One region of the Serinicoccus shuyuelongi genome, then DNA from elsewhere that is predicted to be linked to it. Evidence: predicted binding sites of a transcription regulator. Region 1 holds the regulator's gene; the other holds the start of a gene.

Region 1 (4,188 bases):
TCCCTGACGATGCCGCCCCCGACCCGGATCGACGAGGACCGGTACCAGCGGGCCCGTGACCTGCTCGCCGGTGGCGCGGTGGTGGCGCTGACCGGGGCGGGGATGTCCACCGCGAGCGGGATCCCGGACTACCGGGGACCGGATGGCACCCGGCGGGTGACCCCGATGCAGCACGGCGACTTCGTCACCTCCGCGGAGGCGCGCCAGCGCTACTGGGCCCGTGCCTACGCGGGCTGGAGCAGGTTCGCCGGGGCCAGCCCCAACGCGGCGCACCGCGCCGTCGCCGACCTCGAGGCGGCCGGGCTGCTGAGCCACGTGATCACCCAGAACGTGGACGGGCTGCACCAGCAGGCCGGCTGTCGACGGGTGCTCGAGCTGCACGGCACCCTGACCCGGGTGGTCTGTCTCGACTGCGGGGAGCCCACCGGACGCGGGCAGGTGCACGAGTGGCTGGACGTCGCGAACCCGGGCTTCCTGGCCCACGTGGACACCGCCGGCGAGGTCCGTCCCGACGGTGACGTCGCCCTGCCCGAGGACCTGGTGGCGGGTTTCCGCACGCCCAGGTGCTCGGTCTGCGGTGGCGACCGGCTCAAGCCGGACGTGGTCTTCTTCGGCGGCTCGGTGCCGCGCGAGCTGGTCGAGGTGGCCTTCGAGCTGGTGCACGAGGCCCGGTGCCTGCTCGTGCTCGGGTCCTCGCTGCGGGTGATGAGCGGCTACCGGTTCGTGCGGCGGGCGGCGCGGGAGGGCATACCCGTGGTGGTCGTGACCCGCGGTCCCACCCGGGGGGACGCCGAGGCCACCGTGCAGCTCGACGCCCTCGTCGGGGACGTCCTGGGTCGGCTGGTCACGGACCTGGGTCGCTAGGCTGACGGCGACCACCCGGCCGGGGCCGGGGGACCGCACGGTCCGGGTCGCCCACGTGCAGGACGAGACGGACGAGGAGGTCGTCGTGGTCAGCTACGAGCAGCTCGGCGAGCTGTACGACGCCGAGGTCGTGGACCAGGACGGTCACAAGGTGGGCCGGCTCGACCAGGTCTACCTGGACAACGGCACCGGGGAACCGGCCTGGATCACGGTGCGCACCGGCTTGCTCGGCGGCCGGAAGATCTTCTGCCCGGTCGCCAACGCCGTCGTCGAGGACCGACAGGTGCGGGTGCCCTACCCGGTGGAGATGCTCAAGGGGGCGCCGGAGATCGCGTGCGACGGGCACCTCAACGAGGACGAGGAGGAGGAGCTCTACGACTACTACGCCGTGGAGGAGGGGCCGGCCCCCTCGGCATGACGCGACGACGCCCGCCCCGGCCAGAGGATGGAGGGGCCGGGACGGGCGCCGCGATCGTGGAGCCGCTCAGACGCGGCGCAGGACCGCCGTCACCTTGCCGAGGATCACGGCGTGGTCACCGTCGATCGGCTCGTAGGCCGGGTTGTGCGGGATCAGCCAGGTCTTGCCGTCCCGGTGGCGGTAGGTCTTGACGGTGGCCTCGTTGTCCAGCATCGCCGCGACGATCTCCCCGTTGACCGCGGTCGGCTGCCGGCGTACCACGACCCAGTCCCCGTCGCAGATGGCGGCGTCCACCATGGAGTCGCCGACCACCTTCAGCAGGAAGAGCTCGCCGTCCCCGACCAGCTGACGGGGGAGGGGGAAGACGTCCTCCACGGCCTCCTCGGCCAGGATCGGGCCACCCGCCGCGATCCTGCCGACCAGCGGGACGTAGGAGGGGCGGGGGCGGTCGTCGCCGATCCCGGTCTCGTCGAAGCCGGCATCCGGCGCGGTCGCACCCTCGCCGTCACCGCGGCGGTAACCGGGGCCTTCGCCGCCGGGGTGCACGACCTCGATGGCGCGCGGACGGTGCGGGTCGCGGCGGAGGAAGCCCTTGCGCTCCAGCATCTTCAGCTGGTGCGCGACCGAGCTCGGTGAGGTCAGTCCGACCGCGTCCCCGATCTCACGCAGGCTCGGCGGGTAGCCGCGGTGGTCGATCGCGTCCCGGATGACGTCCAGCACACGGCGTTGCCGGTTCGTCAGCGCCGCGCCGCCGTCCCGGTCCGGCATCTCGTGGATCGTGGCCATGCTCTCCATCCCCTTGCTCGGGTCCCACCCTCGGCGTCCCTCGTGCGGTCCGGTGCTGAGGCATCGTCCCTGGTCAGAGGGTATGTCAGTGGCGGGTGGTTGAGTCCCTGACATGAATACAGCCTACGGGGGCACGACACCGGAGGCAAACACCTGTTCGGCCCGCGTGTCGACATGCATCGTACGGGTGTGCTACACATGGAACAGACGTGCTATCGGACAGCTGTCCGGTGAGCACCGCCACGAGGAAGGTGATCAGCATGAGCACTGCCACCGCGAGCTTCATCTCCGTCCCGCTGCCCGAGGTCGGGCGCGGATGGAGCACGTCCACCCGCAGGGTGGTCGCCACGTCCCCGGCCGGGACGTCCTCGCTCCACCTGACCCGGCGCGGTCGGTTGGCGATCACGGCCACGGTCGCGCTGGCGGTGGCCGTGCTCGCGGCGACGCTCTTCAGCGTCGGCGTCATGGGCCCGGCGAGCGCGGCGTCCTCCGTCGTCGTGGAACCGGGCACCACGCTCTCGCAGGTCGCGCAGGAGCACCTGCCCGGACTGCCGCTCAGCCAGGCGATCGCCGACATCCAGCAGGCGAACCGCCTGAGCGGTACCTCGATCGCCGTGGGTCAGGAACTCGTCATCCCCGGTCGCTGACCGGTTGTCAGGAGCCGGACGGGCGCGGCGCGTCCACCGGTGTGTCCGAGTCCCCGTCCACGTCGCCGCCCAGCGCGTCCCACACGACGGGCAGCTGCTCGGAGGGCATGAAGTAGCCCGCGAGATGCGGGTCGAACATCAACCCGCCGATGCCGGCCTCGCTGTAGGTCTGAGCCGAGTCGACCACCTCGGCGGGTGCCAGGGCGATCGCCCGTAGGTCCTCGTCCGCGCCGATCATCTCGTTCTGCACGGCGAAGTGCCGGGCCCGCTCCGCGCTGGTGAACGTGAGCAGCATCAGCTGGTCGTCGATCTGGGCCGCTGCGGGAGACTCCGCACCGGGCTCGCCGACCGCGACGAACCACCAGTGACCCAGGTCCATGGTGGCCCGCCAGAGCGCGGTCATCCCCTCCTGGTCGTGCGGTCCCGCGACGCGCGCCGCCAGGATGTCGGTCTCCGTCTCCTCCGGGTCCGCCAGCATCCCCAGTCGGGTGGTGGAGGGCCCCGGGCGAGGGGCCGAACCGTCCGCCGCCGGGTCCGTGCCGTGCTGCGAGCCCGTGTCCTTCTTCGGCCGCCGACCCTCGTAGATCGACTCGCGAGGCTGGTCGGAGTCCCCCTGGAACGGCATGTCGGTCGGGTCAGTCATGCCCCCATCCGACCACAGCGCCCCGCACGGGCCAAGCCGGACGCGGGGCGCCGACCGTCAGCGGCACCTCATCCTCAGGGGTGGGCCGTCGGCGGGTCCTCGGTGTGGGGCCGGTTCACCGGTGCCGAGGGGCCGTCCTCGGCCCCGTCGGTCGCGGACCAGCTGTGCGGGACCACGCCGCTGCGGGACGCGCCGTCCGCGGACCGGTGGGTGGGTATGCCGCTGGCCACCGCGGGCGCCCGCGGGCCGCCTGCGCGCCGGGGCCCGTGCCCGTCGAGCTCCACCCGCACCTCCTCGCTGCCGACATGGACCGTGCTGCCCCGCACGCTCAGGTCGACGGGTCCACCGACCTCGACCGCGAGCAGCACCGCCTGCTGTCCGACGGTGACGCGCAGCCGGGACCCATGCCAGCGCATACGCCAGGTGATCCCGGTCCAGGAGTCCGGGAGCCGCGGGTCGAGCGTCAGCTCCCCGTCGTGGTCACGCATCCCGCCGAAGCCCGCGACCAGGGCGCTCCACACCCCACCGGTGGAGGCGACGTGCACCCCGTCGGAGGCGTTGCCGTGACCGTCCGCGAGGTCGACGAAGAGGCCGGCGTAGAAGTAGCGCAGCGCCAGGTCGTGGTAACCGACCTCGGCCGCGACGATCGACTGGACCACCGCGGACAGGGTGGAGTCCCCGGTGGTGATCGGGTCGTAGTAGTCGAAATCGGCCAGCTTCTGCTCGGCCGTGAAGGCGTCCCCGGCGAGGTAGAGCGCCAGCACGACGTCGGCCTGCTTGAGCACCTGGAAGCGGTAGATCACCAGCGGGTGGTAGTGCAGCAGCAGCGG
Region 2 (4,188 bases), on a different contig from region 1:
CGGCGGGGTCAACCCGAGGTGCTGCCACGCGGCCGGGCTGGCCGCACGCCCCCGTGGGGTCCGGATCATGAAGCCCTCGCGGACCAGGTACGGCTCGGCGACGGTCTCCACCGTGTCCGGCTCCTCGCCGACGGCCACCGCCAGCGTGGACAGCCCCACCGGGCCGCCACCGAAACGGGTACACAGCGCCTCCAGCACCGCCCGGTCGAGGCGGTCCAGACCCAGCTGGTCGACGTCGAAGAGCGCCAGGGCCTGACGGGCGGCCGGTTCGTCGACGATGTTCTGGCCGTGCACCTGGGCCCAGTCGCGCACCCGCCGGAGCAGCCGGTTGGCGATCCGTGGCGTCCCCCGGGACCGGCTCGCGATCTGCACGATCCCCGGCTCGTCGGCCGCGATCTCCAGCAGCTCGGCGTTGCGGTGCAGGATCGTCACCAGGTCGGCCGTCGCGTAGTAGTCGAGGTGCCCGGTGAAGCCGAAACGGTCCCGCAGCGGCGCGGGCAGCAGGCCTGCCCGGGTGGTGGCCCCGACCACGGTGAACGGGGGCAGCTCCAGCGGGATCGCGGTGGCACCCGGCCCCTTGCCGACGATCACGTCCACCCGGAAGTCCTCCATCGCCAGGTAGAGCATCTCCTCGGCGGGTCGGGACATCCGGTGGATCTCGTCCAGGAACAGCACCTCCCCCTCGACCAGCGAGGAGAGCACCGCCGCGAGGTCTCCCGCGTGCTGGATCGCCGGGCCGCTGGTGATCCGGATGGGCTGCTCCAGCTCACCGGCGATGATCATCGCCAGGGTGGTCTTCCCCAGACCGGGCGGGCCGGAGAGCAGCACGTGGTCCGGCGGGGCGCCCCGGCGACGGGCCGCCTCCAGCACCAGCCCGAGCTGGTCCCGCACCCGATGCTGTCCCGGAAACTCCGCCAGCCGGCGCGGCCGCAGGGCCGCCTCGATGCGCCGCTCGTCGTCGGTGCCGGCCGGGTCCACCACCCGCCCGGGCGTCTCCTCCGGCAGGTCGACCTCGCTGGAGCCGTCCTCGTACGGGGTCACCGGCCGAGCTCCCGCAGCGTCGCCCGGAGCAGCGCGGCGACGTCGGTCGGCGCACCGTCCTCGGCGACGGCGGCCAGGGCCGTGTCGGCCTGCTTCGTCGTCCAGCCCAGGCCCTGCAGCGCGTCACGGACCTGCCCGGTGACCGCGTCGGAGCCGGACGTCCCGGTGCTGGAGGTGCCGGGGGCGGTCGGGTCAAGGCCCACCGCCAGGATCTTGTCCTTGAGCTCGAGGACGAGCCGTTCGGCCGACTTGCGGCCGATGCCGGGCACCTTGGTCAGGGCCACCAGGTCGCCGTGCGCCAGGGCGCTGCGCACCGCGTCGGGGGTGTGCACGGCCAGCATCGCCATCGCCAGCCGTGGCCCCACCCCGCTGACCGTCTGCAGCTGCTCGAAGAGCGCCTTGGCGGCGGTGTCGGCGAACCCGTAGAGCGTCAACGACTCCTCCCGCACCACCAGCGTCGACTCCAGGGTCACGTCCTGGCCGACCCGGGCGTCCGCGGCGGTGGCGGGGGTGGTGTGCAGCAGCAGCCCGACCCCACCGACCTCGACGACGAGGTGGTCGAGGCCGACGTGGCGGACCGGTCCGCGGACAGAGGCGATCACGGGCTGGTCCTCCTGGGGGTGGTGGTGGTGCGACTGGCGCGGGAGAGGGCGGAGCGGGCCGCGGTGCGGTGCTGCGCGTGCAGCTGGGCCAGCCGGTTGGGGGCGGCCCGGGCTGCCTCCTGCTCCGCCTCCTGGATGCGGTTCGAGGACCCGGCCGCGCCCTCGAGCAGGGCCTCGGCACCGCCCCGCCACAGGTGGCAGATGGCCAGCGCCAGGGCGTCGGCGGCATCGGCGGGGCGGGGCGCCTCCTCCAGCGCCAGGATGCGCGTCACCATCCTGGTCACCTGGCCCTTGTCGGCGCGGCCGTTCCCGGTGACGGCGGCCTTCACCTCCGAGGGGGTGTGCATCGCCAGGCTCAGCCCCAGCCGGGCGGCCGCGAGCATCGGGACCGCAGAGGCCTGGGCGACGCCCATGATGCTGCTGTTCCTGGTGCTGGCGAAGACCCGCTCGACCGCGACCGCGTCCGGACGGGTCCGGGCGATCCACTCGTCGATCTCGGTCTGCAGGGTGAGCAGCCGCTCCTGCGGCTCGTCCGTGGAGGGGGTGCGCACGACACCCACCTCGATCAGCCGCAGTCGCCGACCCGGCAGCCCCTCGACGACACCGAGACCGCACCGGGTCAGGCCGGGGTCGACGCCGAGCACGCGCATGGGTCGTTCCTCCCGGGCGGCAGGTGATGGACGGTCGTCGGACAGATGTTCGGACCTCACGCTACCCACCGGAGCCCGCCCGGCCCCGGCGCGACACGCACCCACCCGCACCGGGCGTCCCGTCGTGCCGGACCGGGCGTCCCGTCGTGTCAGTCCTCGTCGAGCTCGGCCAGCACCTCGTCCGAGATGTCGGCGTTGGAGTAGACGTTCTGCACGTCGTCGCAGTCCTCGAGCGCGTCCACGACGCGGATCACCTTGCGCGCCCCGTCGGCGTCCAGCGGCACCTGCATGCTCGGCACGAAGGTCACCTCGGCGGAGTCGTAGTCGACACCGGCGCCCTGCAGGGCGGTGCGGACCGCGACCACGTCACCGGCCTCGGAGAGGATCTCGAAGGAGTCGCCCAGGTCCTCGACCGCGTCGGCCCCGGACTCCAGCACCGTCTCCAGCAGCGAGTCCTCGGTGGCCTGGCCACCCTCCTGCTCCTTGGGGACGACCACCTGCCCCTTGCGCTCGAAGAGGTAGGCCACCGACCCGCTGTCCGCCATCGACCCGCCGTTGCGGCTGAGCGCGGTGCGGACCTCCATCACGGCCCGGTTCTTGTTGTCGGTCAGGCACTCGATGTAGAGGGCGACCCCGCCCGGGGCATACCCCTCGTAGACCAGCGCCTCGTAGCTGGCGCCGCCGGCCTCGGCACCCGAGCCGCGCTTGACCGCACGGTCGATGTTGTCGTTGGGCACCGAGCTCTTCTTCGCCTTCTGGACCGCGTCGAAGAGCGTCGGGTTCCCGGCCATGTCCCCGCCCCCCGTGCGGGCCGCGACCTCGATGTTCTTGATCAGCTTCGCGAACAGCTTCGCGCGCTTGGCGTCGATCGCCGCCTTCTTGTGCTTCGTCGTCGCCCACTTGGAGTGACCGCTCATCGATGTCCTACCTTCGTCGTCTCGGTGGCGCCGCGGCGCCGCACGTCACGGGTGTCCGGCCCTCGCGGCACCGCACAGGCCCTGCGGGGCCGGGTCGCCGGCCAGGTCGGCCCAGGCTACCGCGCCCCTCCCCCGGGCCCCGAACCTCTTTTACCCCACCTTGACCAATAGCCACATACGATATGCCTGTCGAGCCGTCCCCTCGACCCATTCTTCTTCTGGAGCCCATCGTGCGACGCCGCTTTCTTGCTGCCATTCTTCTTGCCGTTCTCGGGGTGACCTCCGGGCTTCCGGTCGCAGCCCAGCCGTTGTCCCCCGAGGCCGACGAGGCGCAGGTCCCCTTCACCCAGACCACCGAGGCCGCCCCGCCCGCCCAGAGCCTGGAGGAGCTGGGCGAGGAGGTCGTGGTGACCGACGCCACCGGCCTCCCCGCGCCGCAGCCGGGAGCGGAGGCATACCCGGTCCCGGCGGACGGGATCTACCGGGTCACCGGCGGCGGGTTCGGGCACCGGATCGGGATGTCCCAGTGGGGAGCGCACGGCGCCGGGCTGCAGGGCCGCACGCACGAGCAGATCCTCGCCTTCTACTACCCTGGAACGCGCGTCGAGACCCGTCCGAACCGCACCCTGCGGGTCGGCATCACCATCGACAACGACGGCACCACCCAGGTCTCGCACCGCACCGGGCTGCGGGTGGGAGCGGCCCCGGGCGGCACGACCTACGCGCTCCCGGAGGGCCGCAGCCAGTGGCGCGTCCGGGCCACCGGGTCCGCGGCCACCTCCTGCGTCCTGGAGGGCTACAACGGCAGCAGCTGGTCGGCCCACTGGCCCTCGGGACTCTCCCGCCGGTGCCCGATCACCTTCAGCTCACCCGGCGAGGGCACCGTCGACCTGCGGCTGCCCGGCGGCAGCCAGCGGGTCTACCGGGGTGCGGTGACCGCCACCCATACCGGCAGCGCGACGCTGACCACCGTCAACC

What was found. The regulator LexA, encoded in region 1, represses DNA repair genes until DNA is damaged. The targets are predictions, from matches to a motif close to TCGAACANNTGTTCGA.
Region 2: the regulator LexA is predicted to act here: its motif matches at 2,331-2,346, upstream of ruvC (crossover junction endodeoxyribonuclease RuvC).

What each region holds. Positions count from the first base shown of each region.
Region 1 covers NZ_JBJFZU010000005.1:12,794-16,981, reverse strand. The annotation lists gene ACI3EY_RS07780 (Sir2 family NAD-dependent protein deacetylase) at 1-864, shown strand, start outside; gene ACI3EY_RS07775 (PRC-barrel domain-containing protein) at 920-1,282, shown strand; gene lexA (transcriptional repressor LexA) at 1,349-2,068, opposite strand; gene ACI3EY_RS07765 (LysM peptidoglycan-binding domain-containing protein) at 2,329-2,715, shown strand; gene ACI3EY_RS07760 (hypothetical protein) at 2,723-3,358, opposite strand; gene ACI3EY_RS07755 (glycoside hydrolase family 65 protein) at 3,433-4,188, opposite strand, start outside.
Region 2 covers NZ_JBJFZU010000004.1:73,402-77,589, forward strand. The annotation lists gene ruvB (Holliday junction branch migration DNA helicase RuvB) at 1-1,041, opposite strand, end outside; gene ruvA (Holliday junction branch migration protein RuvA) at 1,038-1,643, opposite strand; gene ruvC (crossover junction endodeoxyribonuclease RuvC) at 1,640-2,293, opposite strand; gene ACI3EY_RS06665 (YebC/PmpR family DNA-binding transcriptional regulator) at 2,443-3,210, opposite strand; gene ACI3EY_RS06670 (cell wall-binding repeat-containing protein) at 3,486-4,188, shown strand, end outside.